4 regions of the Bacillus pfraonensis genome follow, and region 1 is predicted to be linked to each of the others. Evidence: predicted binding sites of a transcription regulator. Region 1 holds the regulator's gene; each other region holds the start of a gene.
What was found. The regulator LexA, encoded in region 1, represses DNA repair genes until DNA is damaged. The targets are predictions, from matches to a motif close to CGAACATATGTTCG.
Positions count from the first base shown of each region.

Region 1 (7,766 bases):
AAATGAATATATATTAATTTTCATCGTATAGATTAAATAAAAAACGGAAGAAGGCGAAATAATGAGTGAAGAAGCAGCTTCCTACACCTTTATTATTGTTATGACTCTCATTTCAACTCTTTCTATTTACTTTTCAGTCAAATTAAAATCCCACCACAAATACATCCCAGGTGTTGTCATGCTTATTCTTTCCATTAGTACGTTTGGCATACTGTATTTTGATCGGGACGTAATGATAACAAGTGAAGGATTAGGATATCTATATAGTTTCATGGCCATTCTCTTGTTTCTTATTGCCGTTATTTCTTTATTTATTGCAAATGCTAGTTCTTTTATTTCAGCTTTATTTAGAAAAAATTAAACTCCAAAATGCAAAAGATATCCTTCTCCTTCTTTCACTTTATGAAGTAGTTTGACTAAAGATTTTAAATCTGCACAGAGACTATCTCGATTAAAAATAAGTTGTTCATACTCTCCATCCGTATCACAATCTACCGTCCATTGAAATGAGCCTGTGAGTTCTACTTTTTCAGGTCCCAATGAAAATAGATTGATTAATGAGCGAAATAAATCAATCGCTATTTCCGCTCCTTCATTCTCAATTTTTGTAATGCCATAATAATGAAGGCCAAATCCTTTTTCTTTCCGAAAAGGATTATAAGTCGGAATCCACTGCAAAAAATCTGACACATACAAAACTATTTCATCACTTAATATCACACAATCTTCAACAACCGATCCATCTTTATAAAAAACTCCCTGTTATGCCAAGAAAAATCTTCAGAACTTAGCTCTCCTTTTTCATTTGAAACAAATACAAATTCATGTTGCAAAGCCATAATATTCTCCTCCTTCTCCTGTCATCATACGATAATCCGAAAACACTTTCATTTTCTTCTTTATAAATTTTAGCTTTTCTAAACATTCAATAAAAAACAAATATATATTATCTGTTATGATTTATCATAAGATAACAAAAAAGAAGGTTGATAAGCTTGAATAAGAACAACATTGTTCATATACACATTCTACTAACAAGCGATGTACATGGTACGGTCTATCCGATTCACTATCAAAATAATGAAAATGCAGAAATAGGATTAGCCAAACTTGCAACACGTATCACACAAGAGCGTAGCCAGCACGAACATGTAATTGTGATCGATAACGGCGATTTTATACAGGGAACTCCATTCACCTATCACTACGCTAAATATATACCGCATACAAACAACCCAATGTCACTTATCGCTAATTACATTGGTTATGATGCTGCCGTTATCGGAAATCACGAGTTCAACTATGGAATGGATGTATTAAACAAAGCTGTATTAAATGCGAATATGCCTTATCTATCCGCAAATATTTTAAATAAACATACAAAGGATCCTTACTTCGGCAAACCCTATGTCATTAAACACATACACCCTAATATAAAAGTCGCTATCTTGGGAGTTACAACACATTACATCCCGAATTGGGAGCAGCCACACCATATTAAAGATTTACTATTTGAAGATGCGCTAGAGTCAACAAAAAAATGTGTTTCCTACATTCGTGAACAGGAACAACCACATTTACTAATCGTAGCATATCATGGTGGCTTTGAAAGGGATTTACAATCTGGAGAACCAACAGAAATTTTAACTGGTGAGAATCAAGGATATGCGATGTGTCAAGAAATAGATGGTATTGATATATTACTAACAGGTCACCAACATCGCTCTATTGCAAATACGAAAGTAAATGGTGTAACAATTGTACAACCCGGATCTAATGGGCATTCATTAGGAAAAGTTCGGGTAGAATTAGAACAAAATAAGGATCGATGGATAATTAAAAAATGTCATTCGGAACTGTTGTCTGTTAAAGGCGTTCAAGCAGACGAAAAAGTACTTTCACTTGTATCTAACTACGAAAATCAAACGCAACAATGGCTAGATCAACCAATCGGCACCATTATTGGTGACATGCAAATTCACACTGCGATGCAAACACGTTTACAAGACCATCCTTTTATCGAATTTATAAATAAAGTGCAGATGGAAGTAGCTGAAGTCAATATCTCTTGTACAAGCCTATTTCATAATGAATCTTCTGGCTTTCCAAAACATATTACAATGAGAGATATTGTTTCAAATTATATTTATCCAAATACATTAAAGGTCATAAGGATTACAGGAAAAGATATAAAAGAAGCCCTTGAGCTATCTGCTGAATATTTCACGTTACATACAGATGGGAATATTATTGTAAATCCTGCTTATACCGAACCAAAACCACAGCATTATAATTACGATATGTGGGAAGGAATTTCGTACACATTAAATATTTCAAAGCCCATTGGTGAAAGAGTCGTTTCCCTACAATATGATGGATCTCCCATTCACCTTGATCAAGAATATGACGTAGTCATGAATAATTATCGCGCAAGTGGTGGCGGAAATTATTCTATGTACCAAAATAAACCCATCATAAAAGACATACCAATTGATATGTCTGAACTTATTGCGAATTACATATTAGAACGGGGAACAATTGAAGCGACAATCAACCGTAATTGGAAAGTTATCAAATAAACAATTCTACTAAAATCAAAAAAAGATGGGCTTCGCCCATCTTTTAATTTAACTTTGCATTATCTTGTTTTTTTAATGCTTTTAATTTCGCTGGTGTAATATCTTTACCTTCTTCGTTAACGACTTTAATGCCTTTTAATTCGTTTAACATATTTTGACGAAATCCTTTTAAATATTGTTCACGGAGCGATTGGCGCTCACGTTGTTCTTCTTCAGTTAATCCTTCAGCTTTTGCTTTTTTCGCTAAGAAATTGATGCGTTCAATGAGTTCGTGACTTAGCATCTCGAATCCCCTTTCTACTTAAAACTGATTATTATCATACAATAGTTAGTCTTGTTTATCAAGCAATTGCTTCGTATATTCCACGTATCTGCGATGTACTGTTGCTTTTGATACATCATGTCCAAAACCACGAAGCGTCGCAGCAATTTCCTCAAATGTTAATTCATTACGACGAAGACGTACAATTTCTTCAATCGGCACTTCTTTCTTTTCACGTCCTGTACTCAAATGACGATTTTTTAAATTTTTTTCTGGACGAAACCCTCTTTCTACCGCTCTCTGCATTCCACGTTTAATCTTCAAATTATGAATCTTCCTCTGATACTCTTCAACTATACCAATAATATCTAATACCATAGAATCTGAATCAGAAAGCTGTAATTCCCCATTATGCGTATGTGTATATACTTTGATCCCTTCTTTATGTAAACAGTGCATTAACGCAATCTTTGCATTCCCTCTTCCAAGCCGCGTTTCATCTTGAATGAGAAGCACATCAATCTCTTCATCTCGAATCATGTCCAGCACTTCTAATATACCGTCTCTTTCAATCGTATAACCGCTTGCCTTCTCCTCAATCACCTTTATAACATTCATTTGATACCGCTCAGCTAAATGCAATAATTCATCTTTTTGGCGTGATAATGATGTTTCCTGCGCTTCTTTCGTTGTGCTTACACGGGCATAAATGATTGCATTCATTTTAAAACCCTCTTTCTCATTTCGATTTTTCCTTTAGTGTATCACAAATCGTCTTTTTGTTCGAACTTATGTTTGTAGAATGTTTTTTCGCATGTTATACTTATAAGTAAGAAAATTGAAAGAAAACGAGGTGTTAAAAAACATGGAAAAGTTAACAAAACGCCAGCAAGACATTCTCGACTTCATCAAACTAAAAGTACAAGAAAAAGGTTATCCACCTTCCGTACGCGAAATTGGTCAAGCGGTTGGCCTTGCTTCTAGTTCTACTGTGCACGGACATTTATCACGTCTAGAAGAAAAAGGTTATATTCGACGTGATCCAACAAAACCGAGAGCCATTGAAATTTTAGGAGAAGTGAAAATCGAAACAGAAACACAATCAGTTGTTCAAGTTCCTATCGTCGGGAAAGTTACAGCAGGCTTACCGATTACAGCAGTTGAAAGTGTAGAGGAACACTTCCCACTTCCTGCAAGTGTTGTTGCTGGAGCAGACCAAGTATTTATGTTACGAATCTCTGGAGATAGTATGATTGAAGCGGGTATTCTGGACGGAGATTTAGTTGTTGTTCGCCAACAACATTCTGCATACAACGGGGAAATCGTTGTTGCTTTAACAGAAGATAACGAAGCAACTGTAAAGCGTTTTTACAAAGAAAAAGATCATTTCCGCTTACAACCAGAAAACTCTTCTTTAGAACCGATCCTTTTAGATAAAGTTTCTGTTATTGGAAAAGTAATCGGTGTATACCGCGATTTACATTAAAAAATAGACCAGTTAAACTGGTCTATTTTTTAATTCGCTTCAATTGTAACGTCTCCTGCAGATGTTTGTCCGCTAATTTTTACACTACCATTTCCTAATGTTACATTTTTCGTTTCTTCTTTGAAAATCTCCACTTCTCCTGCAAATGTTTTCCCACTTATAGTCGCATCTTGAGGCTTCTGAAGTAATCGAATATCAACTTCTCCTGCAGTTGAACTTGCCTCTAAATCATATTTAGGATCATGATCTACAATATCTACATCTCCACTTGTTGTTTTCGCTACAACTTTTCCACTTACTTTTTTCATTTTAACTTCTCCTGCTTTTGAAGACCCTTCTACTTTCTTCGCTATCACCCGCTCCATTTCTACATCTCCACCAAACGTCGTTGCTTCTACACGTTCACTTTTTATATCATTTACTGTTATCTCACCCGCAGAAGAACTTACTTTTATATCTTGGTAAGAACGTTCCGGAACAACGATTATTATCCCTGGCGCTTTAAACCCGAAAGATAAAAATGAAAAATCGAATGAAACCCCTTTTTTTATCTTACCTTGAACCTTTAGCGTATCCCCTTGTTCATCAACACTCACTTTTTGTTTTGCAATATTTCCTATTTGTTTTATATAAAAAGAAGAATCATTTCCTTTTTGAATCGTAACATCTCCAGCATCTAAATCAATTTCCAAATTTCGGATTTCTTCATTTTTAATAACCTTTTCTTTATTCCCCCTTTCTGCCGCATCTACTGCTTTTGTATATGTTTGTGATATACCAATAATTCCAATAATGATACAAGCGACAGCTACTAACAATATCTTTTTCATCTCATCTATTCCCCTTTAATCATTTTGAGATTCCAATTGACATAGCCCACACAAAAATTTTTAAACCCTTTTGTACAGTAGTAAGCAACTATACATAACAATAATCCAACTCCAACAAATGTAATAGAAACAAATATATCAAGCCATAAGAATGTACCCGTTAGTATCTTAATCACTACTAGCAATGGCGCCACAATCGAGACCGCGCCTCCAACCCAAAGGGAAAATATAAAACTTACGATTGCAATTAAAGGTCCTAATACAATAATAAAGTTTAATAAACTAAGACCAATTGCCGCCATTACAGCTCTTGTTATATTCGAAGCAGACGGATCTTTCTTCATCTCATCAAAACGATATAATGCCAACATCTCTTTCGCAATTGCTTTTGGTGAACCAAGTCCTTTTATAATTTCAGCCTCTGTCTTCCCTTCCTCTAATCCAAATTGGAAGTGCTCCTCATAATCATATAAAATATCACGTCTTTCTTCTTCTGGTACCTTTCTAAGATGTCCCGATAATTCTCGAAGAAACTGTTCTTTGTTCATCTCATTACACCTCTTCAATAATTTCTTGTACCCCTTTAGCAAAATCACGCCACTCCGTTACAAGTAAATGAAGTTGCGCTTCTCCTTGAGTCGTTAATTGATAATATTTACGTGGTGGTCCTTCTGTTGATTCTTTTAAATACGTTTGAAAATATCCCTCTTTTGTTAAACGACGTAATAATGGGTATACTGACCCTTCCGATATTAAAAATTTATTGGAGATTTGCTGAACGAGTTCATAACCGTAGCAATCTTTTCGTTTGACAAGCGCCAGTACACACAGCTCTAGCACACCTTTTTTAAACTGGACGTTCAAAGACAATCCTCCTTTCCAATCAGTACCACTCAATACAAGGTACTTGCGTTACCCATAATATACCATTTACTATTGTTTATTGCAAGGTACTGTTGTCTATTAAAAACCATTTTATACCCAACTAATTAAAAAATCACGATCCCCCCTAACTACAGGAAAAACCGTGATCAATCATATTTTTTATAGATTGTTATGTCCTAACATAACTACATCAGAGATATATCCCTAATTCTCCTCCTAAATATACCGTTTCATATGTAATATCATTTTAAAATTAACTTATCAGTATTTATAATATGTTTAAACAGTTTCTTTAATGATCTCTTTAAGCTAAATTTCCCGTTACTAAAAGAGAATAGTTTTGAAGGCTTTTGGAACGCAGACTATACGCGACTACTTTCTTCTTATACTGCTTGACTACATCAACGTGATCATCGTAACTGTACACAGAAAACCTAACATCGTTTTTTCCCCTCTTAGTATCGATGATCAATGGCGTCCCACTGCTTTGTGGAGGAAAATAATATTTTTCTAAAAATATCGCTTCGTTAAAATAATCAACAATTTGAATTTTCTCTTCACCTTCTAAGCGTTTTCCATCGACAGTTACAGTAACAGCCTCATTATTAAGTTGCGGATGCAGTTCAAATCTACTAATAATAGACTCTACAACAGAAGTTGGTATACTCGCCACTATTATTTTAAAAGCACCGAAAAGAATTAACATAACTACAAACCACGTCGTCATATTTTATCATCTCCGTTACGTTCTAAATTCATATTATTCCATTACTAATATTATCACAGTGTAATTAGTTATTTTTTGTATATTGTGTGAAACTTGATACGAAGTTGGATCATCCACTTTCGTACAGTCTATATTTATGAAGAAAGGCGAGCATACAGAAAAGGCCGATAATTCCTTAGAATAGAAATTACCGACCTTCTCATGATAAAAAAATAAACTATTAAATAGAATTCTTCGAAATCTATAGGCTCTATTATGTATCTACCATGATAATAAAGCACTTATCCCATCGACTGTTGCATCTGTTTTTGTTTCAACCTTTCTTCCAACACATGAATCATAAATAAGAAATGCTCAGCTTCTCTTACAACATGGTCAGCTAATAACGGATTAATTACACTTTTAATTTGACATGTTTGGATAAGCTCTAATCCAGCTTTTTTGAAATTCCTCAATTCAACTGTAGCATTTTCACTATCTTTATTTAATTTTCCAATAATCGGATATGTCGGCTGTTTCTGATATAACATAGATTCAACATCCCTCGCTTGACCAAGAAGAACCTCAAAATCATCACCAAATTTCGAAGCAGTATGAACTAAATTTCGCTCTGATTGATCAAGCAGCGAGGCAATAAAACGAGAGTGCTCCATCATAATTCTTAGCCAAAACACATTTTCACTAATTATCGCATCTTGAATTGGATCCATTTTTCCTTCATTAAATTTCTGAAGTGTTCTTATAAAATATTCCGCTTCTCGTGCAATATGATCTACTAATAACGGAAAATTGAAACCACTTACCTTACAATTAATAATTAAAATTAAAAGGTTTCTTTTATAATTACGAAAAGCATAAACGAGCTGAATACTTTCTTCGTTTAATTGCCTGACTGCTTGAACAGTTTGAGGAATAGAGAATGCTTTTTGTAAATGTCGATCAAAAAGCTGAAAAAACTGCTCTACTTGCTGAATTAGATTTTTATCTTTCCGATTAA
Region 1 is NZ_JAHCDO010000015.1:16,885-24,650, reverse strand. Features, by position in the region: gene KFD70_RS16185 (hypothetical protein) at 62-361, shown strand; partial or broken gene KFD70_RS16180 (coproporphyrinogen III oxidase) at 358-839, opposite strand; gene KFD70_RS16175 (bifunctional metallophosphatase/5'-nucleotidase) at 996-2,579, shown strand; gene KFD70_RS16170 (DUF896 domain-containing protein) at 2,623-2,862, opposite strand; gene KFD70_RS16165 (YneB family resolvase-like protein) at 2,908-3,564, opposite strand; gene lexA (transcriptional repressor LexA) at 3,707-4,327, shown strand; gene KFD70_RS16155 (DUF4097 family beta strand repeat-containing protein) at 4,357-5,157, opposite strand; gene KFD70_RS16150 (DUF1700 domain-containing protein) at 5,163-5,705, opposite strand; gene KFD70_RS16145 (PadR family transcriptional regulator) at 5,710-6,021, opposite strand; gene KFD70_RS16140 (YfmQ family protein) at 6,347-6,769, opposite strand; gene KFD70_RS16135 (DUF2935 domain-containing protein) at 7,051-7,766, opposite strand, start outside.

Region 2 (7,766 bases), on a different contig from region 1:
GTGATTAAAATTGAAAACCTTCATAAATCATTTGGACAAAATGAAGTATTAAAAGGAATTACGACAACAATTGAAAAGGGGGAAGTTGTTGCGATTGTTGGACCGTCTGGATCAGGAAAATCAACATTTTTACGTTGCATGAACGTATTAGAAACACCCACGAGTGGTGACATTTGGATTGGGGATGAAGAAGTAACGAATCCAAAAACAAACATTATGAGTGTTCGTGAAAATGTTGGAATGGTGTTTCAACACTTTCATTTATTTCCTCACATGACCGTATTAGAAAATATTACGTACGCACCTGTAAATGTAAAAGGAGTAGCAAAACAAGAAGCGGAGAAAAAAGCGAAGGAACTTCTTGAAAAAGTAGGGCTGCTCGATAAAAAGGATGCATATCCAAACCGTCTTTCAGGAGGGCAAAAGCAGCGTGTAGCAATTGCCAGGGCTTTGGCAATGGAGCCAGAAGTCATGCTTTTTGATGAACCAACATCTGCACTGGATCCTGAAATGGTAAAAGAAGTATTGGAAGTAATGAAATCTTTAGTAACGACAGGAATGACGATGGCCATTGTAACGCATGAAATGGGGTTTGCAAAAGAAGTAGCTGATCGTGTGCTTTTTTTAGATGGTGGGAAGCTTGTTGAAGATGCAAATCCAGAACAGTTTTTTTCAGCACCAAAAAGCAAACGGGCACAAGAATTTTTACAAAAAATATTGTAACATGTAAAAGTTACGTGAATAATAAGGAGAAAAGGATGACAGCTTGTCATCCTTTTTTTATACTTATCGTAACTACGTTTATACATATAGGAGCAATGATATGTTTAGAATTGGATATCGTACAGTGAAAACAGCAGTTGGAACAGGTGCGGCAGTTTTTATTGCGCAGCTATTTGGTTTAGAATTTTATAGCTCCGCGGGGATTCTTGTTATTTTGTGTGTGCAAAACACGAAACGAAAATCGCTTCAAGCCTCCTTGCATCGGTTTTTAGCTTGCTTATTATCGATGGTGTTCTCGTTTGGTATTTTTGAAACAATCGGTTATACACCGCTTGCAATTAGTTTGTTATTACTTACTTTTATCCCGACCGCTGTTATGCTTAAAATTCAAGAAGGAATTGTTACAAGTTCAGTTATTGTCATGCATTTGTATTCATTAAAACAGATTACGTGGTCAGCGATTGAAAATGAAATTGCAATTTTAACAATTGGAATTAGCGTGGCTTTATTGGTAAATATGTATATGCCAAGTGCGGAAAAGAAATTAAAAGGCTATCAGGAAAAAGTAGAATGGAATTTTAAAACCATTTTATTCGAGATGGCTGTATATTTACGAAATCGGGATAGTACATGGTCTGGAAAAGAATTAATTGAAACAGAGGACATTTTGAAGGAAGCAAAAGAGTTATCTTTTAAAAAACTTGAAAATCAATTTATGCGAGAAGATGATTATTATTATCGATATTTTGATATGCGTAGACAACAATTTGAAATTTTAGAACGGATTATGCCTCTTGCTGCTTCATTATCGTGGTCATATGAGCAGGCAGGTATGATTGCGGAAGTAATTGAAAATGTGGGGAATTCGATTCGCCCTGAAAGTACGGGGCTTATTTCACTTAGACAATTACAAGAAATGCGAGAGATTTTTAGAGAAATGCCACTTCCTGAGACCCGTGAAGAGTTTGAAATGCGTGCGAAGCTCGTTCAACTGGTTTATGAAATGGAGCAATATTTACTCATTAAAAGTCGTTTTAAGGGGAAGGATAATGTGAAAGTACTTATATAAATCCAAATTATAAAAACAACATAAAACCATTTTTTAGGTGGGCGAGAGCATCCGGCCATGCATAGAAGCGGACAGTGCCTTTTTTAGCTCCATGCCGAGTGAAAATAAAAGAGGAAATAAGTGGAGATTAGTTTTTGTTTTCATAGCCGCATCTAATATGTCTAAAAATTAAAGTGGATTTATATATAGAAGGAAGGAATGAATCATGTCGTATCTTCTATCCTTGCTATTATGTTTTTCTCTTTCACCAATTTGGCCTCTTGGAGATAACCCGCGGGTCGGAGATCCATTCATTATTGTAAATAAGCAGACGAATAAGCTTGCTTACATTAATGATGGGAAAATTCAAAAGGTCTTTCCTGTAGCGACAGGAAAAACAAACAAATTAACGCCAGAGGGGACATTCGATGTTGTAATGAAAGCAAAAAATCCTTATTATATTGCAAAGAATATCCCTGGTGGATCGCCCAAAAATCCCCTTGGATCTAGATGGATCGGGTTTAACGCGCGGGGGACTGATGGGAGTAAATATGGCATTCATGGCACAAATCAGCCAAGCTCAATTGGAAAATATATTTCGCAAGGGTGTATTCGGATGAAAAAACAAGATGTGGAATATTTATTTGATCGTATTCCGATTGGAACAAAGGTGTCGATTGTGAAATCAAAAAAAACGTTCCAGCAACTTGCGAAAGAAAAAGGAGCTATCGCCTATGAAAAGGTCAACCTACAAGTTGGCTTTTTCTTTTCTTTTAAGGTGTCTTGACATGTGTACATAACCATGCGTTAATGAGAATATACAAAGATAATAGGAAAAGGGGTTGCTTATATGTACTTGAATCCAAGGCTTTCTTATATGCAATTTTGTATTGGTTTTCTATTCATTGTTACCTTCATATTGGCAACTTTTAATATATGTTCTTTTCTCGTATCCATTGTATTCATGGCACTTCTGAATGTAACCTTTGTTATAGGAGCGTTTCAGCAGAAACATTATACAAGCTTTGTTATGGCCCTTGTGATGGCTTTTTCATTTAGTATCGTAGCGATTCTACTCATAATAAAATAAAATATATATATGATTCTTTAAAATAATGTGGTGATTGAGCAGGCTGTTTATTTTCTAGTCAGGAGAATAAACAGCCTATTTACATAAACGTAGGAAATAAAAAAAGACGAGCACGTCGTCCTTTTTACCAAAACATACTTGCTCCAGCAAGCAATGTTGTTACAAGCATTGAAATTAGCATAACGTATATCATAACTTTTTGTGCTTTTTTATTCATATTAGGGCCTCCTTGCAATCATTACAACTTTATTGTAACGAGAAACGAAAGTATGGACAAGGGGAGAGTAAGGACAAAATTCGAGAAGTGTATATAAAATAGAACAGGAAAATTCAAAGTGCATAGAGAATATAAAAGGATGGACACAAGTTTTTTCGGTGCCTTTTTTAAAAGTTTTGCAAGCTGAAGAATGGAGATCCGATGATGAAAATATATGAAACAGAACGTTTGCAATTAAGAGAAATTGACGAGTCGTATGCAGAGCAAGTTCTTCAATATTACGACAAAAATCGTGAGTTTTTAAAGGCGTGGGAAGAATATCGACCAGATGATTTTTTTACACTGGACTATCAAAAGAAACGATTGCAAAAAGATAGAAAAGAGTTTAAGGAAGGGAAAATTATTCGATTATGGATTTTTAAGAAAGGCGATAATAAGAATATTATTGGGTGCATTTCTTTCAATTTAATCGTGAGAGGTATTTATCAATCTTGCGTTTTAGGCTACAAATTAGATAAAGATGAATTGAATAAAGGATATACGACAGAAGCGCTTAGAAAAGCAATTGATGTCGCTTTTCAAGAATTTCACTTACACCGTATTGAAGCTCCGATTATGCCTCGTAATTTAGCATCTATTCAAGTTGTAACGAAGATTGGATTTCAATATGAAGGGGTGTCCCGGAAAATGTTAATGGTGAATGGGATTTGGGAAGATCATATGCGTTGGGTCCTTTTAAATGAGTAGAAGAAAGCAGATGGTTATCTAGATGTGTGAACCATCTGTTTTTTATCTTGTCTTTCGAAACTTTTGCGAAATTCTGTTATAATTAACAATGTTACATACATAATGGTAGTGCAGGAGGCGCATTTTCATGATTAATCAAGAACGTTTAGTAAATGAATTTATGGAACTTGTTCAAGTAGATTCTGAAACAAAATATGAAGCAGAAATTTGTAAAGTGTTAACAGAAAAATTTACTGCTTTAGGTGTTGAAGTATTTGAAGATGACACAATGGGTGTAACTGGACATGGAGCGGGTAACTTAATTTGTACTTTACCAGCAACGAAAGAAGGAGTAGAGACAATTTATTTCACTTCTCATATGGATACAGTAGTTCCTGGTAAAGGAATTAAGCCTTCTATTAAAGATGGTTATATCGTATCAGAGGGTACTACAATTTTAGGATCAGACGATAAAGCTGGATTAGCATCCATGTTTGAAGCAATCCGCGTTTTAAAAGAGAAAAATATCCCTCATGGGAAAATTGAATTTATTATTACAGTTGGTGAAGAATCAGGCCTTGTTGGTGCGAAAGCATTAGACCATGAACGTATTACAGCAAAATATGGTTATGCATTAGATAGCGATGGAAAAGTGGGCGAAATTGTAGTTGCAGCACCAACACAAGCAAAAGTAAATGCGATTATTCGCGGAAAAACAGCTCACGCTGGTGTGGCACCTGAAAAAGGTATATCTGCAATTACAATCGCAGCAAAAGCAATTGCAAAAATGCCACTTGGTCGTATTGACTCTGAAACAACTGCAAATATTGGTCGTTTCGAAGGTGGCACACAAACAAATATTGTTTGTGACCATGTGCAAATTTTCGCAGAAGCTCGCTCTTTAGTAGATGAAAAAATGCAAGAGCAAGTTGCAAAAATGAAAGAAGCATTTGAAACAACTGCAAAAGAAATGGGCGGTCAAGCAGATGTTGAAGTAAAAGTTATGTATCCAGGATTTAAATTTGCTGACGGCGATCATGTTGTAGAGGTTGCAAAACGTGCTGCTGAAAAAATTGGTCGTACGCCTTCTCTTCACCAAAGTGGTGGCGGAAGTGATGCAAACGTAATTGCAGGGCATGGTATTCCAACAGTAAACTTAGCAGTTGGGTATGAGGAAATTCATACAACAAACGAGAAAATTCCTGTTGAAGAATTAGCAAAAACAGCTGAATTAGTTGTAGCAATTATTGAAGAAGTAGCGAAATAATTGTAAGGAAAACAAAAAGAGCGTGTAACCTATAGAAGGTTACACGCTCTTTTTCATTTAGATTCAATTGTTTTTACAAGGCGAATGAGCCGATAGAGAAAAATCCATGGGAGTATATATGTTGTTGCGACGTGCACTAGGTGAGGGAGAAGTGTGAAGGTGTTAACATTAATATTGAAAACTGGTAGTAATAAATAGTTAATCGCAATAATTAATATAATAACGAGGAAGGTGTAGTTGAGGTTCCTATGTTTTTTCATAATCACCACTCCTTTTACAGTATTATCCATATTTAATATAAGTATGTCAAAAATAGAAGTAGGAAAGAATATAGTTTTTGTAACGGAATCGTTCCATTATTTTTGTGGAATTTGATATAATAAGAATAGGGAACGAATGTTCTTTTTGGGGGTGAGAAATATGCGAGAAATGTATCCGAAAAACGGTCGTGTTATTTTGCATGTGGATATGAATTGTTTCTTTGCATCAGTTGAAATTGCGCATAATTCGTCGCTACAAGGAAAGCCATTAGCAATTGCAGGGAACGAAAAAGAACGAAAAGGAATCATTGTAACATGTAGTTATGAAGCGAGGGAATATGGGGTGCGGACAACAATGCCACTTTGGGAAGCAAAGCGATTATGTCCAGAGTTAATTGTAAAGCAGCCAAACTTTAAATTGTACCGCGAAGCGTCATTTGAGATGTTTCAAATCCTTTCACGTTTTACTGAAAAAATACAGCCAGTTTCTATAGACGAAGGTTATTTAGATATAACAGATTGTTACGGATTAGGTACGCCTCTCGAGATTGCTGAGATGATTCAACAAGCGCTATTAACAGAATTACAGTTGCCATGCAGCATTGGAATAGCGCCAAATCTCTTTCTGGCGAAGACTGCGTCGGATATGAAAAAGCCGCTTGGTATTACAGTATTTCGAAAACGAGATATTCAGGAGTTACTTTGGCCACGTCCTGTTGAAGCGATGCATGGAATTGGTGAGAGAACAGCAGAAAAGCTAAAAGAAATCCACATACATACCATTGAACAGTTGGCAAAGGGAGAAGAACATTTGATACGTGCGAAAATAGGAAAGCATGGCGTTGATTTACAAAAAAGAGCAAAAGGTATGGATGATAGAGAGGTTGATCCAAATCAAATGGGGCAACATAAAAGCATCGGGAATTCCACAACATTTTCAAAAGATATGGATGGAGAGAAAGAATTGCTCGATATGTTAGAGCGATTATCGAAATCGGTTAGTAAAAGGTTGCAAAAACGTACCCTTGTCAGCTATAACATTCAAATTATGATTAAATACTATGATCGGCGTACAATAACACGAAGTAAACAATTAAAAAATGCGATTTGGGAAGAGCATGATATCTTTCAAGCCGCTTCACGTTTGTGGAAACAACATTGGGATGGAGATCCGATTAGGTTGCTTGGTGTTACAGCTACTGAATTAGAGTGGAAGACAGAGTCAATGAAGCAACTGGATTTATTTTCATTTGAAGAAGATGCGAAAGAAGAACCACTGTTAGCTGTAATTGATCAAATCAATGATAAATATGGGATTCCTATTTTGCAAAGAGGAAGTCAGCTATTTCGAAAACAGGAGAAATCGTTTCAGCAGAAGTTACGAAATAAATTTATGTAAAAAGTGTCATGGTAATTCAGTACTCATGACACTTTTTATTTTTATAGATTATGAGATAGAAGGATTTTCATAAATCACAATTTCTGAATTATTTGCCGTTGAAATACGTTGTGCATAATATGTGATAGAGGAAGAAATATATTCCGGTAACGTTTGATTTGTATGCAATGTTGTGTACTCATGGATTAACTCTTTTAAAGTCGTCCATTCTAGTTGTGCTGGGTGATCAGAAACGAAAGAACTTACCCAGCGGTCAAATGAAGATGAAAAATCAGTTTGTAAACGAAATACTTCTTTCATAGTTAAACGCTCCCTTTATTTATGGTACAACTATTTTACTACAAAACACGAACGATTGCTATTTTTTTATTTGTATCGTTCGTGTAATCTAGTCGTCTAGATGAGTAGTTCATGGGAATTCATTTGCCATTTGAAATAACATTCCGTAAGATGGAAGGTAGATTCTATAAAGAGCTGGAGGAAAGAAAGTGGAATTTGTATTTTTAGGAACTGGTGCAGGCGTCCCTTCAAAAGGAAGGAATGTCTCGGCAATTGCTTTACAGTTGTTAGAAGAACGAGGGGAAACGTGGCTATTTGACTGTGGTGAAGCAACGCAACATCAAATTTTACATACATCTGTGCGCCCGCGTCGCATTGAAAAAATATTTATTACACATTTACACGGTGATCATATTTTTGGTCTACCTGGTTTATTAGGAAGTCGCTCTTTTCAAGGGGGAACAACTCCATTAACGATTTATGGACCAAAAGGAATTAAGCAATTTATTGAAGTGGCCTTGTCAGTGAGTACAACGCACGTTAAATATCCACTTGAAATTGTTGAAATTACAGAGGAAGGAATTGTTTTTGAAGATAAGCAATTTTCTGTAGAAATGAAGCGATTATCACATGGGATTGAATGTTTTGGATATCGAATAGTAGAGAAAGATATACAAGGACATCTCCTTGTTGAGAAATTGTTAGAAGAAGGCGTGAAGCCAGGTCCAATCTTTAAACGTTTAAAAGATGGTGAGAC
Region 2 is NZ_JAHCDO010000016.1:15,083-22,848, reverse strand. Features, by position in the region: gene KFD70_RS16680 (amino acid ABC transporter ATP-binding protein) at 1-723, shown strand; gene KFD70_RS16685 (amino acid ABC transporter permease) at 1-8, shown strand, start outside; gene KFD70_RS16675 (aromatic acid exporter family protein) at 824-1,792, shown strand; gene KFD70_RS16670 (L,D-transpeptidase) at 1,998-2,558, shown strand; gene KFD70_RS16665 (DUF3894 domain-containing protein) at 2,622-2,861, shown strand; gene prli42 (stressosome-associated protein Prli42) at 2,986-3,078, opposite strand; gene KFD70_RS16655 (GNAT family N-acetyltransferase) at 3,280-3,825, shown strand; gene KFD70_RS16650 (tripeptidase T) at 3,953-5,071, shown strand; gene KFD70_RS16645 (hypothetical protein) at 5,125-5,331, opposite strand; gene KFD70_RS16640 (DNA polymerase IV) at 5,492-6,730, shown strand; gene KFD70_RS16635 (DUF3932 family protein) at 6,779-7,030, opposite strand; gene rnz (ribonuclease Z) at 7,219-7,766, shown strand, end outside.
Region 2: a site for LexA is predicted at 5,461-5,474, ahead of KFD70_RS16640 (DNA polymerase IV). Genes of this name have one in related genera too.

Region 3 (7,766 bases), on a different contig from region 1:
ACTTACCAAAAATACCAAACGGACTATTTGTTGTAATATTCCCAATCACTTCACGATCCGGTGAAAATCTTGCTAATTTCTCTCCTGGATTTCCATGACTACCACGCTCGATGGAAGTAACTGTCGAACGCACAATTTGTCCATCCTCTACTTGAATTGGTTTTTTCGTATCGTTATCAGAAATAACATGACCAAGCGCTCCATATTTCATGGAATCCGTATGAACAAAAGTCATCGTTCCAATGCCAGCAGCTGAATCACGAATATATAAACCAATTCGATAGGACGACTCACCATTATCTTTTTCTGGGGTTAGTTTTGTACGAATATACTTACCATCTCGTAATAAGACAAGGTTAAGTGGTTCACCTGTTTTTCCACTGTCATGAATGAAAGGTGCTACATCACTCATTCTCTCAATGGTTTTTCCATTAATTTCAGTAATCATATCCCCAACTTGTACACCAGCTACTTCTCCAGGTGATACTTTTCCTTTTTCAGTTTGAATTAAATGATGCCCAACAACAAGCACACCTTTTGTATTCAATTTCACTCCAATTGATTGCCCACCTGGAATTACTTTAAAATCTTTTAATACTTTAACATTTACTTTTTTTACCGGAAAGCCAGCAAGTTGAAAAACCATATCTGCTTCACCATTTTGGTGCGAATTTACTACAAGTCCAGATTTCTGTTCTTTATTTGAACTTACTGTAAAAACATTATGATTTGTGGATGAAGCCTGAAAAACCGGAAATGATGCTATTTCTGATTGTTGTCCCTCAAAAATAACGAGTTGCTTCGGGGATGAAATAAACGTACGAAGCGGTTTAAAACATCCGATAAAAATTAATGAAACAAGGAGACAAAGACCTATTATTTTTCGGAATTGCTCTAATTTCAATTCGTTCACTCTCCTCGCTCCTACCCCACATTCAGCCTAACGACTTCATCTTTTAATCTCTCCTTGCAATGCTCTGTTTATAACCGGAAGAATTAAGAAATCATCATTTGAGCAAAAAAGCTATCCATTATTGGATAGCCTCTGCTGTCTGTTTAAAACGATGTGCTTGCGTAAGTAACTCTTTTGCATGTTCCGTCGTTAAATCGGTAATTTCCACACCAGAAATCATTCGAGCAATCTCCGTTACCTTATCCTCTGTACTTAATACAGTAACTGATGTAATCGTCCGATCATTTGCAACTTGTTTACGAATAAATAAATGCGAATCCGCCATCGACGCTACTTGAGGTAAGTGCGTAATACAAAGTACTTGCGAGTTTACAGATACACGATAAATTTTTTCCGCAATCGCTTGTGCCACTCGACCACTCACGCCTGTATCTACTTCATCAAAAATAACAGATGCAACACCTTGATGCTTAGAAAAAATGCTTTTCAAAGCTAAAATAATGCGGGATAATTCTCCGCCAGAAGCTACTTTTGAAAGTGGTTTTAAAGGTTCACCTGGATTTGTTGAAATATAAAATTCCACATGATCATAGCCATCTACCGTAAGTTTCACTGGCGTCCCATCTACAAGCGGATCATCCATGATTCCGTCTCTTTTTGCAATCCTCACTTCAAATTTTGTTTTTTCCATATACAGTTCTTTTAATTCTTGGTGGATTGCGTTCGTAAGATGATCTGCAAGCTGATGGCGCATATTACTCAACAGCATTGCTTCCTTCAAAATCACGCTTTCTAATTCTTTTAATTTCTTTTTCGTCGTTTCAATATGTACATCTTTATTTTCAATTGTAAAAATTTCTTGCTCTATTTTATCAGCATACGCTAAAATCTCTTCTACAGTATTTCCATACTTTCTCTTTAGCATACGAATTTCATTTAAACGCGTTTCAATTTCATCTAAACGATTCGGGTCATACTCCATCATATCTAACTTTTCTCGAAGCTGATAGGCAACCTCTTCCAATAAGTAGTAGCTATTTGCAATCGAATCATGATTCTCTTGATACGCCTCATCTAGGTGCGTAATACTCTCCATTTGTCCCATTGCATTTCGTACATGGTCAAGTCCACTACCATCTTCACTTAATGAACGATATGCATCACCAAGCGCTTTATAAATTTTTTCGAAATTTGAGATTTTTAATCTCTCTTCCGTCAATTCATTTTCTTCATCAGCTTTCAAATCTGCTTTACGAATTTCTTCGTGCTGAAATTGAATTAAATCTAACCGATGTGCCATCTGTTGCTCATTCTCTGTTAAAGATTTAAGTTGTTTTTTTAGCTGCTCATACTCACCGTATACATCTTGATATATTTCTAATTGATTCGTAATCCGATCTCCATCGAAATGATCAAGCATAAACAAATGGCGTTCCTCATTCATCAAATCTTGGGTTTCATGCTGTCCATGAATATCAACAAGCGTTTTTCCAATTTCTTTTAATATACTCAATGTGACAAGCTTACCATTTATACGGCATACACTTTTTCCATTCGCAGCAATGTCACGCTTTAAAATGATCATCCCATCTTCAATTTCAATATCCAGCTCTTCAGCCTTCGCAATACACGGATGTTTATCATCCTCTATATAAAATAAGCCTTCAATTTCAGCTTTCTCTGTTCCGTACCTAACAAACTCTGCTGAACCACGGCCCCCAACAAGTAAGCTAATTGCATCAATAATAATTGATTTTCCGGCACCTGTTTCACCACTTAAAACTGTTAAACCTTTTTGAAAAGAAATATTTAATGACTCAATAATAGCAAAGTTTCTAATCGATAATTCCGATAACAATGCCCCATTCACCTCGTTATAAACTAATCCCCTACTAAGGGCTTTCGCTGAGCGCTTTTCACTCAAATAGTTATTATATGTACCATTTACTCTTCTAGCCCGCTTCATTGTACCAAACATTTGTTTTACGGGTCAATCCATCGATTCTCTAACTTCATTCTAAAAACTACAATACTTCGCTTTACATTTATCTATTTTCCCATAATAAAAAATATCTTGTTTACTTTCTGCTTTTAGCAAAAAAGTAAACAAGATTCTTTTTGTTACAACATATTTAAGAAACGATCTGATACAACACCTGTATCTTCAGGCGTACGGCAAATAATTAAGCAAGTATCGTCACCACAAATGGTTCCAATAATCTCATCCCATTCTAAATGATCAATAAGTGCTCCAAGCGCATGCGCATTACCAGGTAATGTTTTTAACACAAGCATATGTCCTGCTGTGTCTAACTTTACAAACGAATCCACGAGATTGCGTTTTAATTTTTGCAAGGGATTAAACCGTTGATCTGCTGGTAAGCTATATTTATAGCGACCATCATGTAATGGAACTTTTACTAAGTGCAACTCTTTAATGTCACGTGATACGGTTGCTTGCGTTACATTAAAACCTTCATTACGTAAGATATCAACTAGTTCATCTTGTGTTTCAATTTCTTTATTCGCGATAATTTCTCTAATTTTAATATGGCGCTGACCTTTATTCATACATTTGCACCTCACACTATCTCTTACCATAGTTTAAACATTGGTATACTTCACTTATTTATGTTAACTTATAATCGTTTACTTGTACATAATTGTTTTTACAATCATTATACAATTCCAACAAAAAGAGGAACAACAACAGTTATTCCCCTTTCCCTTTTTGTTTTAAAATTTCATGAGCTTCTGTTACCACTTGTCTTACAGAAGCTAGAGAATGATTTTCACCACTCTCACGCTCACCATGCCATTTTAAATGAATTAAAAACTCAATATTTCCGTCCCCACCTGTAATTGGAGAGAATGTTAAGTTTTCAACATCATATCCTTCTTTTATTGCAAAATCCACTATCATTTCTACGACAGCTTCATGAACTTTACGATCACGAACAATGCCTTTATTCCCAACTTGCTCTCTTCCAGCTTCAAATTGTGGTTTAATTAAAGCCGCAACATCACCATTTGGAGTCAATATCGTTTTTAAGACTGGAAGAATTAATTTTAATGATATAAATGAAACATCAATGCTAGCAAACTGCGGCAAACCACGCTCTAAATCAGCCGGTGTTACATAACGAAAATTCGTTCGTTCCATAACAACAACGCGCTCATCTTGACGCAATTTCCAAGCAAGTTGATTGTAACCTACATCTAAAGCATAAGATAGCTTTGCACCATTTTGCAACGCACAATCTGTAAAACCACCAGTTGATGAACCAATGTCTAACATAACTTTATCTTGTAAATCAAGGTGAAAAGTCTCTAATGCCTTCTCTAACTTATAACCACCACGGCTTACATATGGCATAACTTGTCCTTTTACCGTAATCGGTGTATCTTGTGGAACTTTTTCCCCTGGCTTATCGAGTCTCATTTCATTTGCATATACAAGTCCCGCCATAACAGCGCGTTTTGCCTTTTCACGCGTTTCTATAAGCCCTCGTTCTACTAATAGTACATCTACTCTTTCTTTTTTTACACTCATTTGTTACGCCCTTTTTTGTTTTGATGGAATCATTGTATGAATACGGTCCACAACAGCATCTGTCGTTAAACCAATTTCTTCTAATAGCTTTGTAACACTACCATGCTCAATGAAATGATCCGGAATACCCATTCGTTCAATTAAATTACTATGATACCCATGGTCAGTAGCAAATTCAACTACACCTGTTCCAAATCCGCCAATTAAGCAAGCTTCCTCAATGGTTAAAATTGGCATATTCTTACCTAAAAGTTCATGTAAATACGTTTCATCCATCGGCTTAATAAAGCGAGCGTTTACTACTTTCACTGAAATACCAGCCTTTTCAAGACGCTCCGCTGCTTCCATCGCCATCGGAATTGTTGTACCAAACGTTAAAATTGCCGCTTGCGTGCCTTCTTTTAACGTTTCCCATGTCCCAATTGGAATAGCCTGCAATTCGTCATCCATTGGAACACCAAGCCCATTTCCACGTGGATAACGCAGAGCAATTGGACCATCTTCATATTGCATTGCCGTGTACACTAAATGCTGACCTTCATTTTCATCTTTCGGCATCATGAGCACCATATTCGGCAAGTGACGTAAAAACGCAATATCAAATACACCTTGATGCGTTTCACCATCCGCTCCAACTAGTCCTGCACGGTCAATTCCAATGAAGACATTTAAATTTTGACGACATATATCATGAACAACTTGATCATATGCCCGTTGCAGGAATGTTGAATAAATCGCTAAAAACGGCTTCATTCCTTGCGTTGCCATTCCAGCCGCCATTGTTGTCGCATGCTGTTCAGCAATTCCAACATCAATCATACGATCTGGAAACTCTTGATGAAATTTCTCAAGTTTAGATCCAACTGGCATCGCTGGTGTAATAGCTACAATCCGCTCGTCCGTTCTTGCAAGCTTACGAACTGTCTCACTCACAACGGCACTCCATGCTGGTGCAACTTCTTTCGGCTTCACAAAATCACCAGATTCGATTTTATATGGACCTGTTCCATGCCAAGTTCCAATTACATCGCTCTCTGCTGGTTTATATCCTTTTCCCTTTTTCGTAATCACATGAACAAGTACCGGGCCTTTTGTTTTCTTTGCATATTGAAGCGTTTCAAATAGGTTTTCATAACTATGTCCATCCACAGGACCTAAATATGTAAACCCTAACTCTTCAAAAAAGACACCTGATACAAGCAAATATTTTAAGCTATCTTTTACTTTTTCTGCTGTTGCTGCCACTTTCCCGCCAACTGCTGGGATTTTCTTGAGTAAATATTCTAACTCATCTTTCACCCATTGATATTTTCCAGCAGTACGCAGACGGCCTAGAACATTATGAAGAGCGCCAACATTCGGAGCAATCGACATTTCATTATCATTTAAGATAACAATCATATCTGTCTTTTCATGCCCAATATGGTTTAATGCTTCTAAAGCCATTCCACCAGTCAAAGCACCATCCCCAATAATCGGTATAACACACTCTTTCGTTTTCTTTAAATCACGTGCTAGAGCCATTCCCATTGCAGCGGATAATGAAGTCGAACTATGACCTGTTTCCCATACATCATGCTCACTTTCACAGCGCTTCGGGAAACCACATAGGCCTCTATATTGTCTTAATGTGCCAAACTCTTTTGCACGCCCTGTTAAAATTTTATGTACATAGGATTGATGTCCTACATCCCATAAAAATTTATCTTTTGGACTATCGAATAATTTATGCAGAGCAATTGTGAGTTCTACTACACCTAAGTTAGGAGCAATATGTCCACCCGTTTGAGAGAGCTCTTCAATTAAAAACTTCCGAATATCCTCACTCAATGCCTCTAGTTCACTGATAGACATATCTTTCAAAAAACTAGGGTTTTGAATTTGCGTTAGATCCACATGGATCACTCACTTTCGTTTCATAATCTGTCAACATGTAAAATACTGTAAAAACATTTGCAAAACACAAGAAATTCTTCAATATCTTTCCTATTACGCTCTATTCTATCGTGCTTGAATAGACAATCTGCCATCTTTCTCTACGTTCTTAGAAAGCGAGATATGCCTTTCAGCTAAGAAGCCGCCAGTTATCGTCACTTCTCTATCGATGAAAAAAGAGCCGCTAACACAAAGTGATAACGGCAACGTAATCTAGATATATTTTTGCCAATAACAAGTAAAGAAAAACCTTTTTCTACATTTATACCACAAAATGATAAATGACTCAACAAATGAAAACGCTCTTACATTAGTTATTACGCTTTGCGATTAAATCACAAATAGATAATAAATGCTCATCTTTTAATTGTAAAGATGCAATCGCATCTTTCGCCTTGACAATTGTTTCTTCTAAGATACATTTTGCCTCATCTATAGTAAATAACGTCGTATATGTACTTTTTTCATTGGAAGCGTCACTACCAATAGGTTTTCCGATTTCTTCTTCTGTACCTTCTACATCTAAAATATCATCGCGAATTTGGAAAGCCAGACCAATATATTTTGCAAATGCAAGTAGTTTTTTCTCTTGTTCTGGTGTTGCTCCTGCAAGTATAGCTCCTGCAAGCACAGCATATTCTAATAATCGGCCTGTTTTGTGCTTATGAATATATTCTAATTCTCTAAGCGTAAGCTGCTTTCCTTCCGCTTCCATATCTGCTACTTGTCCAGCAACCATCCCTTCTGGCCCAGCTGCTTTTGCAAGTTCAAGAGCAAGCCTTAGCTTTGTTTCTGTAGAAACATCTTGATAATTGTACGCTGTCACTGCCTGAAAAGCATAGGTCAACAAGCCATCTCCTGCTAAAACGGCCATCGCTTCACCAAACACTTTATGGTTTGTTGGTTTTCCTCGTCTTAAATCATCATCATCCATACATGGTAAATCATCGTGAATTAACGAATATGTATGAATCATTTCAAGAGCACAAGCTGCTCCTATACCTAATTCTCTTTCTTTTTCAAACGCTTGCAACGTTGCAAATAAAAGTAACGGACGGAGACGTTTTCCGCCCGCTTCCAATGAATATATCATCGCTTCGCGAAGTACATTTGGACATTGTAATTGATTTGCATAGCGCACAAGCTGCTCCTCAACGAAAGCTTTACTTTCTTTCACAAAAGCATCAAAAGCTACATATGCCACTATGCTTCATCTCCTACAGCAGTAAATGGTTTAAGTTCTCCATCCTCTCCAAGGATAACTGCCATTTGTTCTTGAACATCTTTTAATTTCTCATCACATAGCTTAGATAACTCCATACCTTCTTTAAAATATGAAATTGCCTCTTCTAATGGAACATCACC
Region 3 is NZ_JAHCDO010000016.1:44,415-52,180, forward strand. Features, by position in the region: gene spoIVB (SpoIVB peptidase) at 1-913, opposite strand, end outside; gene recN (DNA repair protein RecN) at 1,032-2,771, opposite strand; gene argR (arginine repressor ArgR) at 3,035-3,484, opposite strand; gene KFD70_RS16800 (TlyA family RNA methyltransferase) at 3,627-4,466, opposite strand; gene dxs (1-deoxy-D-xylulose-5-phosphate synthase) at 4,470-6,362, opposite strand; gene KFD70_RS16810 (polyprenyl synthetase family protein) at 6,712-7,605, opposite strand; gene xseB (exodeoxyribonuclease VII small subunit) at 7,605-7,766, opposite strand, start outside.
Region 3: a site for LexA is predicted at 2,885-2,898, ahead of recN (DNA repair protein RecN). Genes of this name have one in related genera too.

Region 4 (7,766 bases), on a different contig from region 1:
CCCAGCGGCTCGTACGTTCTACAGATTTTTTCATATATTCAAAAGTAGCTGGGAATGGCGGACACTCATCAAATGCCATCATAATATCTGAACCTAATGCATTTTGAATTTCCATCGCTTTTTCTGGTGATAAGAATAACTTGTCTCCATTTAAATGATTGCGAAAATGTACGCCCTCTTCTTCAATGCGGCGGAAGTCGCTTAAACTAAATACTTGGAAACCACCTGAATCTGTTAAGATTGCTCGATCCCAATTCATAAATTTATGTAATCCGCCTGCTTCACGCACAATTTCATGACCTGGACGAAGCCATAAATGATACGTATTACTTAAAATAATGCCTGAATCCATTGCCTTTAACTCTTCTGGTGACATGGTTTTCACTGTCGCAAGTGTACCAACTGGCATAAATGTTGGTGTATCAAATGAGCCGTGTGGTGTATGGACGCGCCCTAAGCGTGCACCCGTTTGTTTACATGTTTTAATAAATTCATAACGAATTGCTGTCATAGATTTACTCCTTTTTATTTGTTTCCTACTTTAGAATGAGATGCAATGAACATCGCATCACCGAAGCTAAAGAAACGATATTTCTCTTTTACTGCTTCATTATACGCATGAAGTACATTTTCTCTATTTGCAAATGCACTCACAAGCATAATTAATGTTGATTTTGGCAAGTGGAAGTTTGTAATTAAACCATCAATTGCTTTAAATTCATAACCTGGATACATAAAGATATCCGTCCATCCAGATGCCGCGCAAAGCTTACCATCGTTATCTGTAGCAATTGTTTCTAATGTACGAGTTGATGTTGTACCAACTGTAATGATACGTCCACCGTTCTCTTTCACACGATTTAACAACTCTGCTGTTTCTTCTGACATATGATAATACTCAGCATGCATATGGTGTTCTTCAATTGTATCTGCAGACACTGGTCTAAATGTACCAAGGCCAACATGAAGTGTAATGAACGCCAAGTGAACGCCTTTTTGTTTCAATGTTTCTAGTAGCTCTTCTGTAAAATGAAGCCCGGCTGTCGGTGCTGCTGCAGAACCAATTTCCTTCGCATATACCGTTTGATAACGATCACGATCTTCTAGTGTTTCTTTAATATACGGAGGAAGCGGCATTTCTCCAAGTTCATCTAAAATTTCATAAAAGATACCGTCATACGAAAACTCAAGCTGACGGCCACCTTGATCAGCTGTTCCAATGCAAGTTGCTTTTAGCTTTCCTTCGCCAAAAGAAATAACCGTTCCTTCTTTTACACGTTTAGCCGGTTTCACAAGTGTTTCCCACTTATCACCATCTTCTTGTTTTAAAAGAAGTACTTCGATATGTGCACCTGTATCTTCTTTCACACCATGCAGGCGAGCAGGCATAACTTTCGTTTCATTTAAAACTAAGCAATCCCCCTCATGTAAATAAGAAAGAATGTCAGTAAAATGCTTATGCTCGATATCACCTGTTTCACGATCTAACACCATTAATCTTGATGTTTCACGCTCTTCAAGCGGTGTTTGTGCAATAAGTTCTTCCGGTAAATGAAAATCAAACAGATTAATATCCATAACTATAGCCACCTATTTCTATTTAAATCGATTTATTATATACATAATAAAAGATAATACAATACTTAACACAATACATGTAATGATCGGAAAATAAAAGGTAACGTTTCCTTTTTTCACAAAAATATCGCCTGGAAGCCTTCCGATAAACTTCCAAGCTATTCCCACGACAATGAGAAGGATACCCGCCGTAATAAGCAACTTCGGCATATCCGTCATAATTTTGGCATCTCCATTCCGAAATGGTTATATGCAAGCGGTGTTACAATGCGTCCCCTTGGCGTTCGTTGTAAAAACCCGATTTGAAGTAAATACGGTTCATATACATCTTCAATCGTCGTAGATTCTTCCCCGATTGTCGCTGAAACAGTCTCTAATCCAACTGGTCCACCGCGGAACTTTTCAATAATACCGAGCAGTAACTTATGATCGATATGATCAAGCCCTAATTTATCGACTTGCAAGAGCTCTAATGCCATTTGAGTAATTTCCATCGTAATCGTTCCGTTGCCTCGAACTTGCGCAAAATCACGCACGCGTCTTAATAATCGGTTCGCGATACGCGGCGTACCACGCGCACGCCTTGCAATTTCTAAAGCAGCTAATGAGTCTATTTCAACTTCAAACACCTCTGCTGTACGCTCTACAATTGCTGACAGTTGATCTACCGTATAGTACTCCAATCGTGATAACACACCAAAACGATCACGAAGCGGCGCTGATAACGCACCTGCACGTGTTGTTGCACCGACTAATGTGAACGGTGGTAAATCAAGCCTTACAGATCTTGCAGTTGGTCCTTTACCAATGACAATATCAAGGCAAAAATCCTCCATCGCTGGGTATAATACTTCTTCAATCGATCGGTGCAGGCGATGAATTTCATCAATAAATAGTACATCACCAGGTTGAAGCGCCGTTAACACTGCCGCTAAATCCCCTGGACGCTCGATTGCTGGACCTGACGTTGTTCGAATATTAACGCCCATTTCATTAGCGATAATATTCGCAAGCGTCGTTTTACCAAGTCCTGGAGGTCCGTATAATAGTACGTGATCCAATGTCTCCTCACGCATTTTCGCCGCCTCAATAAACACTTCTAAATTATGTTTTGCCTTATCTTGGCCAATATACTGACGGAGCGTCTGTGGCCGTAACGAATATTCTAAATCCGCATCTTCATATGCCGATTCTCCTGAAAGGAGGCGTTCGTCCATTCTACTCACCTCTTACCATTTAGTAAAAGACTAAGTGCCTTTTTAATATATTGATCCGTCGTAAGTGATTCTTTTAACAACTCAGGTACAACACGATTTACTTCTCGTTCAGCATAGCCAAGTGCACGCAGTGCTTCAAGCGCTTCGTCAAGCTCAGCCGATGAACCTTTCTTCTCATCGAAACGTTCTACATCTGAGAATAAATCAACAAATGCATCCGGCACAACATCAGCTAATTTTCCTTTTAAGTCTAAAATCATTTGGCGTGCTGTTTTCTTTCCAACTCCCGGGAATTTCACTAAGAATTTTTCATCCTCATGTTCAATTGCTTGCACGACCTGTCCAGTTTGACCAGAAGCTAAAATTGCGAGCGCACCTTTTGGCCCAATTCCTGACACACCTAACAATTTTGTAAATAATAATCGCTCTTCACGTGTCTTAAATCCGTAAAGCGCCATAATATCTTCTCTCACATAATGATATGTATATACACGAATTTCTTGCTTACTTCTTTGGAATACATACGGATTTGGCGTGAAAATTTGATAGCCAATTCCATTATGATCAAGAACGACATATTCCGGCCCTACATATTCCACATAGCCTGTAACATATTCAAACAAAATACGATCTCTCCCTCTTAAATCATGTATTCCATTTTAACATATTTAATGATGGAAAAGCGAGACTGACCCAACAAATGTTCTCTGTTTGGATTTTCCATTTTTTTAATATTGACAGAAATATATAAAGCAAATTAATATTACAAGGTCGATAATGATTATCAATACTAATTAAAGGGGTTACATACAAGATGAAACGCAATCTATCTATTCTACTTACTCTCATTCTTGTTGTTCTTGCCATTGTTGGTTGCTCTTCTAAAAAAGAAGAAGCACAGACAAAAGAACAACCAAAAACAAAAGTTGTAAAACATGCAAAAGGAGAAGTTAAAATTCCGATAAATCCAAAAAGAATTGTTGACTTATCTGGATCATCTGAAGAATTATTACTTCTTGGCCATAAGCCTGTTGGTACTGCCAACACGTATAAAGATAAAATCCAAGATCATTTACAAGAAAAGCTAAAAGGTGTAAAAGCAGTTGGTTGGTACTGGGCACCTAAAGTTGATTTAGAAGCAGTTACTGCTTTAAAACCAGACTTAATTATTTTAAACAATCGTCAATTGAAAATTTATGATCAACTATCAAAAGTTGCACCTACAGTTGTCTTAGAAACCAACTTAGAAAACTGGCGCGGTAAATTTAAAGAAGTAAGCAAGCTATTTGACGAAGAGAAAAAAGCTGATAAATGGATTGCAGACTACGATAAAAAAGCAGAGTCCTTATCTAAAAAAATTAAAGAGAAAACAAAAGATGAGAACTTTATGTTCCTCGCTGTAACACCACAAAACTTCCGTGTATATGGTAGCTTCGGATATGGTGATATTCTCTTTAACGACTTAAAACTTCCTGCAACGAAAGGCACAGATTTAAAACAAACGATGGCACAAGTATCACTAGAAGGTCTTGTTGCATTCCAGCCGGATCAAATGTTTATCGTAAACTTTGGTGGCGAAGCGGATAAAGTGTTCGATGACTACAAAAACAGCGCTGTTTGGAAAGATAATAAAGCTGTAAAAAACAATCACGTCTATGAAGTAAGCAATGAAGTTTTTAACACAAAAGCATTTAACCCAATCGGAAAAGATATGCTAATTGATGAAATTGCAAAACAAATTTTAGATAAAAATAAATAAGAAAAACAGCAGCTCATCCCGAGCTGCTGTTTTTCTTATTTTGCACTGCATACTGCTTCATTTTCTCAATTGTCTTCACAAAACGTTCTTTTGACTTGATGCGAATACCGCGTTTTAACTCTGCTCGTTCATAACTTTCTAGCTTTTTCATATCAATTTGAAAAAATGAATGAATCGCATTATCTTCTTTTGGCACACCATTAAAAATTTGCAGTATTCCCTCATTAGAAACACCAAAATACCCACTCGTTTTAAGCAGGGGTGAAATATCATCTACCTTTTTTTGCAACACAATTTGTGTCTCATCACGATCGACAAGCTGCCATTCTTTATACTGCTGTAGAAACTGTTCTAAGTTTGCTACTTTTTCAGTAAAAATTTCCTCACTTACTTCTCCATCTAAATACATACGCTCTAATAAGATTGTAACTTGAGGCTCTTTTTGTGTAACCTCTGATGCAGGAGCCGCAGCTATCACACTCGATTCATGATATAGACAAAACATAGCAATTACGACTTGAACTGCAATCATTATGAATTTCATTTCCGCTCACCTCTTCTAGGCAATCTAAAACTTCTATTTGTAGTTTTTCCGGAATTAGAAGTTTTATCCATAGGAAGAGTAGATATCGTTTATTGAGGATTATAAAATATGCAAACTCTCGAACAAATCACCACTTTGTACACCAAACAGTATCAGAGTAAATTTCTGATATCACAAGTTCTTTTAATCATGTAGAGACATGTTTTTATTTTTACTTGTTTGAACCGTCGCAATATAAACCCCTGCTAGCACAATTACCATTCCAAGTAGCTGTTGCCATGTAATTGTTGCTTTGTATAAAACAACTGCAATTAAGGTTGCAACGATAGGTGTGATATTTAAATACATACTTGCTTTACTTGCTCCAATTTCTTCTACCCCTTTATTAAATACTATATAGCCAATTAGCGTTCCACAAACGACCATATACAACATCTCAAGCCATCCTTGTATAGAGAGCGCCGGAACTTTCTCCCATCCTCCCTCAAAAACAGAAAGACCTGCTAGAAAAATAGCTCCTATTACAGTCATACTCATAGTCGTCAACAAAGGCGAAACACCCTTCATCACTGCCTTCCCAGTTAAGCTGTATAACACTCCACAGGCTAATGCAGCTATAAACAATAAATCTCCTTTATTAAACGACAAAGATATAAGTGTATATAATGAGCCTTTCGTAATAACAATAATGACACCTATAAGGGATAAAATTAAACTTATTGCTATTTTCACACTCCATGTTTCTTTAAAAAACAAAATTGCTCCCATTGTAACAAACACTGGCATTGTGGCAATAATTAATGAGCCATTCATCGTAGAAGTATAATTGAGTCCCATAAAGAAAAATGCATTGTATCCAAAAATGCCGGTTAAGGATACAAATAATAAACCTTTCCAGCTTTTACTTAACACGCTCATATTCCACTCAGCTTTAACTAGAACAATCCCTATTAAAATAACTCCAGCTAACGTGAAACGAATCGTCGCTGCAACAAGTGGTGGAATTTCTGTAATAACATGCTCCGCTGTTGCAAAAGAGCCACCCCAAAACAAAGGAACGAGTAACATTAATACATACATTCGATTCTTACCATTCACCTTGATTGCTCCTTTTCACTAAAAATGAGTTCAAATGTTTAAACTTGTAAACTTATAATCTAAAAAAATTAGTAGTTTGATTCTACCGCTACAATTAACTCCTTAATTTGTTTTAAAAATTCTCGTGAACTTACAGCATAAAATATCTCTTTTCCATTTCGATCAGCTGTAATTAATTCTGCCTGTTTTAAAATTTTCAAATGATGAGAAACAGCTGGTCTTGAAATACCCATTCCATCGGTTATTTGAGTTACATTCAGACTTTTATTTTCAAGTAACATCATAATAATTTGTTGACGATTTATATCTCCCAAAGCCTGAAATATAGGTGTTGTTAATTTAAATTTCTCCAAAACAACCTCTGTATTTTTACATTCAAAATTTTCCATATTCTTTTCATCCTTACCATTTCATATAGTCACTATATTGTGTAATATATTACCATTTATATTTTAATCTTATTGAAGGGATTTGTAAATAAATCAATCTAATATTCTGATATTTTAACCTACCAAAAAGTGAAGTTGGACGACAATTCTCTTATGCATAACTTCATTTCACCTTTATATAATAAGAAAGACGCCTGAACATAGCAGGCGTCTTGATGCGTTTACGGCGAGAGACCAGGCGGCCACATCCGCGTGTTTAGCACTTAAGCATATCTCTCGTCTTACGTAAATTAGCTCATCGCTTTGCTAATATAACATTAATGTACAAAAAACGCAAGCTAATCCTAAAAATTTTTATTAACTTTTCATACCAACATATATTCCTCAAGATTCTTAAGTAAAATATAAATTGATTAATGTAAAATATATGTTACAATAGGCATGGATATAATGAAAAATCTGGTAAAACAGGAGTGAGTACATTGAAAAAAATAAAAGATGAACGTTTAATCCTTCAAAATTTAAAGAACGTACGAATTGCCTTTTTATTTCAATCGATTGGTATAATAGGTATTTTAGGTTATATTGGCTTCAATGAAGGAATAGATCAAATTACAAAGTCACCGCTATGGTTATTATTCATACTAACAAGTATACTTCTAGCCTATTTACAAATGGGAATCTCTATTGACTCTGAAGAAAATGAAAAGGGAATCAAAATCACTCCTTATTACAAACTTGTTTTACGCTCTGCTATCGTAGGAATCATCTTTGTTGTTATTTATGTTATCTTCAGTCCTGAAAGACCATTATGGGAAGCACTTCTTATTGGAATTATTTTTTTCTTATGTTTCTTATCTTCTTATTCTGTTGGTTACTTTATTAAGAAAAAACGATTACAGGATATAGATGAATAATTTTCCATGTCGCTATGTTAATACTTATGAAAACAAAAAGGAAAGGCGTAAACCTTTCCCTTTTTTGTTATCGCACTGTACCAGTTAGACCATCACGAATGTCTCGGAACAGATCTGTTATATCACGATTTAAATCGTTTGTTACTGTTCCATTGCGCAAACGTGTATTCACTGTATCGACACGGTCAAACATGTCATTTTTAACAGTTACATACACATTACGGTTTTTCACATCGTTGGCAACAGCTTGACGAATTTCATTTG
Region 4 is NZ_JAHCDO010000017.1:1,398-9,163, reverse strand. Features, by position in the region: gene tgt (tRNA guanosine(34) transglycosylase Tgt) at 1-511, opposite strand, end outside; gene queA (tRNA preQ1(34) S-adenosylmethionine ribosyltransferase-isomerase QueA) at 526-1,578, opposite strand; gene KFD70_RS17490 (DUF2905 domain-containing protein) at 1,597-1,797, opposite strand; gene ruvB (Holliday junction branch migration DNA helicase RuvB) at 1,794-2,795, opposite strand; gene ruvA (Holliday junction DNA helicase RuvA) at 2,801-3,418, opposite strand; gene KFD70_RS17475 (iron-hydroxamate ABC transporter substrate-binding protein) at 3,610-4,554, shown strand; gene KFD70_RS17470 (BofC C-terminal domain-containing protein) at 4,568-5,098, opposite strand; gene KFD70_RS17465 (DMT family transporter) at 5,282-6,196, opposite strand; gene KFD70_RS17460 (ArsR/SmtB family transcription factor) at 6,265-6,585, opposite strand; gene KFD70_RS17455 (branched-chain amino acid ABC transporter substrate-binding protein) at 7,068-7,502, shown strand; gene KFD70_RS17450 (YhcN/YlaJ family sporulation lipoprotein) at 7,570-7,766, opposite strand, start outside.
Region 4: a site for LexA is predicted at 3,489-3,502, ahead of ruvA (Holliday junction DNA helicase RuvA). Genes of this name have one in related genera too.